2 regions of the Variovorax sp. V35 genome follow, and region 1 is predicted to be linked to the other one. Evidence: riboswitches for the same ligand, from Rfam matches in the RefSeq annotation. Region 1 holds a riboswitch; the other holds the start of a gene.
What was found. A riboswitch is a leader RNA that binds a small molecule or an ion and turns the genes downstream of it on or off. The one in region 1 is predicted to bind S-adenosylhomocysteine.
Positions count from the first base shown of each region.

Region 1 (2,460 bases):
ATGACCAGCAACAGCGGCGGCGCCTCGGGGTCGCCGAAGCTGTCCCAGGCCAGTTCGATGCCGTTGGCGCGGGTGCGCCGTTCGGTGCGGGGCGCGACGGCGGTCATGCGGGCCTTTCTTTGCTTCCTGTTACTTGCGCTGCAGCAGCTTCGTGACCTCGTCCACGTTGGCCTGGATGCGCTGGCGCACCACATCGAAGGCGTCGGCCTGCGACTTGGCGGCCAGGGTGGCCAGCTCCTTGATGTCGTCGACGGCGCGCTGGAACGACTGGCGGCCCAGCTCGTCGAGCTTGGCGAGGTTTTCCTTCGGGTCCTTGCCCGGCATCGCCTTGGCGGCGGTCTGCCATTCGGCGATGGCCGTCTTGATCATCTCGGTCTGTCGCTGCACCACGGTCTGCAGGCCCTGGTAGGACTTCTCGTTGGCCTGCATCAGCGCCTGCAGGTCCTTGCGGCCGCTGTCGAGCAGCTTGCCGGCGCCGCCGGTGAGGTTCAGGTTCTGCAGGCGCTCGGCCATGCCCTTGAGGTTCTTCATCGGATCGAGCATGTCCGCGGCGGACGGCGCCGCCTGCTTCGCGCCGGCGCTGCTGGCGGTGGTTTTTTTCGCGGCGGCTTTCTTGGCAGTGGCCATGGTGCGGAATCTCCTGTGTCGGGTGATGAAAACAATCGAACGGGTGGATGCAGGCAGCGGCCGGGCGGCCGGGGCCCGCCGCCACGATACGCCGGGCCGGCGCGGCTCAGGGCGCTCCAAGCGCGGATTTGCCTGCGGAGTTTCCCGGGGTGGCCCGCGCGGCACGGCCCGGCCTGGCGGGTGTCCGCGCTTTCCGTGATGTGGGATGCCCCGGTCGATTGGCGGGCCGGGCGGCCGCGACTACAATCCGGCGCTCCGAGGAGCGTTGCAGCGCCGTCAGGCGTGAGGCTCGGACCACATCGCAACCACGCTCACCCGCTGTTCTCGCGGTGAGTCTTTCTTCCCCGTACGCAGTGGCATCTTTCAAACCAGTTTTGGAGTTCACATGAGCGCTGTACTCAAGCCCACCCCCGTCTCGACCGCCGACCAGGCGATTGCCGACCTGTCCCTTGCCGCCTGGGGCCGCAAGGAAATCAAGATCGCCGAAACCGAGATGCCCGGCCTGATGGCCATCCGTGAAGAGTTCTCGAAGGGCCAGGCCCTGAAGGGCGCGCGCATCACGGGCTCGCTGCACATGACCATCCAGACGGCCGTGCTCATCGAGACGCTGCAAGCCCTGGGCGCCGAAGTGCGCTGGGCCTCGTGCAACATCTTCTCGACGCAGGACCACGCCGCCGCCGCCATCGCCGCCGCCGGCACGCCGGTGTTCGCCATCAAGGGCGAGTCGCTGAAGGACTACTGGGACTACACCCACGCCATCTTCGACTTCGGTCCCAAGGGCTCGAAGGGCGAAGGCCCGAACATGATCCTGGACGACGGCGGCGACGCCACGCTGCTCATGCACCTGGGCCAGCGCGCCGAGAAGGACCTGGGCGTGCTCGCCAACCCGACCAGCGAAGAAGAGCGCATTCTTTACGCCGCCATCAAGGCCAAGCTGGCCGTGGACGACACCTGGTACACCCGCAAGTCGGCCGAGATCATCGGCGTGACCGAAGAGACCACCACCGGCGTGCACCGCCTGAACGAGATGAGCGCCAAGGGCACGCTGCTGTTCCGCGCCATCAACGTGAACGACTCGGTCACCAAGAGCAAGTTCGACAACCTGTACGGCTGCCGCGAATCGCTGGTGGACGGCATCAAGCGCGCGACCGACGTGATGATCGCCGGCAAGGTGGCCTGCGTGGCCGGCTACGGCGACGTGGGCAAGGGCTCGGCCCAGGCGCTGCGTGCACTGTCGGCGCAGGTGTGGGTCACCGAAATCGACCCGATCAACGCCCTGCAGGCCGCCATGGAAGGCTACAAGGTCGTGACCATGGAGTACGCCGCCGACAAGGCCGACATCTTCGTGACCACCACCGGCAACCGCGACGTGATCCGCCACGAGCACATGGCCGCCATGAAGGACCAGGCCATCGTCTGCAACATCGGCCACTTCGACAACGAGATCGACGTCGCGTCGATCGAGAAGTACGAGTGGGAAGAGATCAAGCCGCAGGTGGACCACATCACCTTCCCGGACGGCAAGAAGATCATCCTGCTGGCCAAGGGCCGCCTCGTGAACCTGGGCTGCGGCACGGGCCACCCGAGCTTCGTGATGTCGTCGTCGTTCGCCAACCAGACGATCGCGCAGATCGAGCTGTTCACCAAGCCCGACGCCTACCAGGCCGGCAAGGTCTACGTGCTGCCCAAGCACCTGGACGAGAAGGTCGCGCGCCTGCACCTGAAGAAGGTCGGCGCCATGCTCACCGAGCTGACCGACTCGCAAGCCGCCTACATCGGCGTGGACAAGAACGGCCCTTACAAGCCGGACACCTACCGCTATTGATCCGCGTG
Region 1 covers NZ_AP028666.1:6,321,917-6,324,376, reverse strand. The annotation lists gene ACAM42_RS29135 (alpha/beta fold hydrolase) at 1-107, opposite strand, end outside; gene phaP (TIGR01841 family phasin) at 130-627, opposite strand; S-adenosyl-L-homocysteine riboswitch at 879-947, shown strand; gene ahcY (adenosylhomocysteinase) at 1,013-2,452, shown strand; gene ACAM42_RS29120 (TlyA family RNA methyltransferase) at 2,458-2,460, shown strand, end outside.

Region 2 (2,460 bases), 1.2 Mb from region 1:
GAGGCTGGGCGTGATGAGGCCCGACAGGCCCACGATGTCCGCGCCCTCGACCTTGGCCTTCGCCAGAATTTCGTGGCACGGGACCATCACGCCCATGTTCACCACTTCGAAGTTGTTGCACTGGAGCACGACGGTGACGATGTTCTTGCCGATGTCGTGCACGTCGCCCTTCACGGTGGCGATGATGATCTTGCCCTTGGTGCGCACGTCGCGGCCCGCGGCCTCGTCCTGGCGCTTTTCTTCCTCGATGTAGGGAATGAGGTGGGCCACGGCGGACTTCATCACGCGCGCCGACTTCACCACCTGCGGCAGGAACATCTTGCCCTGGCCGAACAGGTCGCCCACGATGTTCATGCCGTCCATGAGCGGGCCTTCGATCACGTGCAGCGGACGCCCGCCCTTGGCGAGGATCTGCTGGTAGGCCTCTTCGGTGTCTTCGACGATGAAGTCGGTGATGCCGTGCACCATGGCGTGCGACAGGCGCTGGTTGACGTGCACCGGGTGCTCGGGCGTGCCGCGCCATTCGAGCTTCTTGCTGTCGTCCTTGGCGCCGCTCTTGGCGGTCTCGGCCACTTCGACCAGGCGCTCGCCCGCGTCGGGGCGGCGGTTGAGCACCACGTCTTCCACGCGCTCGCGCAGCGTGGGTTCGAGGTCGTCGTACACGCCGACCATGCCGGCGTTGACGATGCCCATGTCCATGCCCGCCTGGATCGCGTGGTACAGGAACACGGTGTGGATGGCCTCGCGCACCGGGTCGTTGCCGCGGAAGCTGAAGCTCACGTTGCTCACGCCGCCCGACACCTTGGCGCCGGGCAGGTTCTGCTTGATCCAGCGCACGGCGTTGATGAAGTCGACCGCGTAGTTGTCGTGCTCCTCGATGCCGGTGGCGATGGCGAAGATGTTCGGGTCGAAGATGATGTCTTCGGGCGGAAAGCCCACCTCGTCGACCAGCACGCGGTAGGCGCGTTCGCAGATCTCGATCTTGCGTGCGTAGGTGTCGGCCTGGCCCTTCTCGTCGAAGGCCATGACCACGGCGGCCGCGCCGTAGCGCTTGACCAGCTTGGCCTCGTGCTTGAACTTGTCCACGCCCTCCTTCATGGAGATCGAGTTGACGATGCCCTTGCCCTGGATGCAGCGCAGGCCGGCCTCGATGACCTCCCACTTGGAGCTGTCGACCATCACCGGCACGCGCGCGATGTCGGGCTCGCTGGCGATGAGGTTCAGGAAACGCACCATGGCGGCCTTGCTGTCGAGCATGGCCTCGTCCATGTTGATGTCGATCACCTGCGCGCCGTTCTCGACCTGCTGGCGCGCGACGGCCAGGGCGTCCTCGAACTGGCCGTTGAGGATCATGCGCGCGAAGGCCTTGGAGCCGGTGACGTTGGTGCGCTCGCCGATGTTGACGAACAGCGAGCCTTCGCCGATGGCGACCGGCTCGAGGCCGGACAGCTTCATGGGAGGGGGAGCGACGGGAGCGGAAACGGATGCGGGAATCTGGGACATGGCCTCACCTGCGGAAGAGTCGGACAGGCGAGCGTCGTTGTCGCCCCAAGCCTGACGATTCGCCTCTGTGGCGAACCGCTGCAACGCTCCTTGGGAAGTCGCGCATTTTAGGTCGATTCGATTGCGCCCTGGGAAAACCCCAGTTTTCATTCCTGCACGTGTCAACAGAATGCGCCCACCGTTTCTGAACGAACGTTCGTGTTTTTAACCAAACGTAAGGGAGTTCGCCGATGGCCAGGAAGTGGAATGTCCGGTTGCAGCATGCAGCCACCCCGATGCGCGCCGTGGCCTTGAGCTGCGGCCTCCTGGCCGCCGCGGCCCTCGCGGTTCATGCGCCACCGGCGCGTGCCGCCGCCGGCGACAGCGCCACGCGCGTCGAGGCCCGCGTCACCTCCGACACGGCGAAGACCAAATACCCGATCGTGCTGGTCCACGGCCTGCTGGGCTTCGACAACCTGCTGGGCGTCGACTACTTCTACGACATCCCCGGCAGGCTGGCCGCTGCGGGCGCCAAGGTGTACGTGGCGCAGGTGTCGGGCACCAACACCTCCGAGATCCGCGGCGAGCAGCTGCTGCAGGAGCTCAAGACCATCCGCGCGCTGGAGCAGAACCCCACGCTCAAGTTCAACCTGATCGGCCATTCGCAGGGCTCGCCCACGGTGCGCTACGTGGCGGCGGTGGCGCCCGACATGGTGGCCTCGGTCACGTCGGTGGGCGGTGCCAACGGCGGCTCGAAGGTGGCCGACCTGCTCGCCAAGCTGCCCGAAGGCGGCATCGGCCAGACCCTGGTGGTGAAGGCCGTCGGCCTGCTGACGGGGCTGATCGGCTTTCTCTCGGGCAAGGACCCGAGCCAGCTGCCCGAAGTGCCGCTGAACGCGCTGGCCTCGCTAACCACGGCGGGCGGCGCGGCCTTCGACGCCAAGTTCCCGCAGGGGCGCCCCGCGCCGGGCTCGTCGT
Region 2 covers NZ_AP028666.1:231,422-233,881, reverse strand. The annotation lists gene metH (methionine synthase) at 1-1,455, opposite strand, end outside; S-adenosyl-L-homocysteine riboswitch at 1,526-1,601, opposite strand; gene ACAM42_RS01115 (triacylglycerol lipase) at 1,734-2,460, shown strand, end outside.
Region 2: another riboswitch for S-adenosylhomocysteine. It lies ahead of metH (methionine synthase); the one in region 1 lies ahead of ahcY (adenosylhomocysteinase).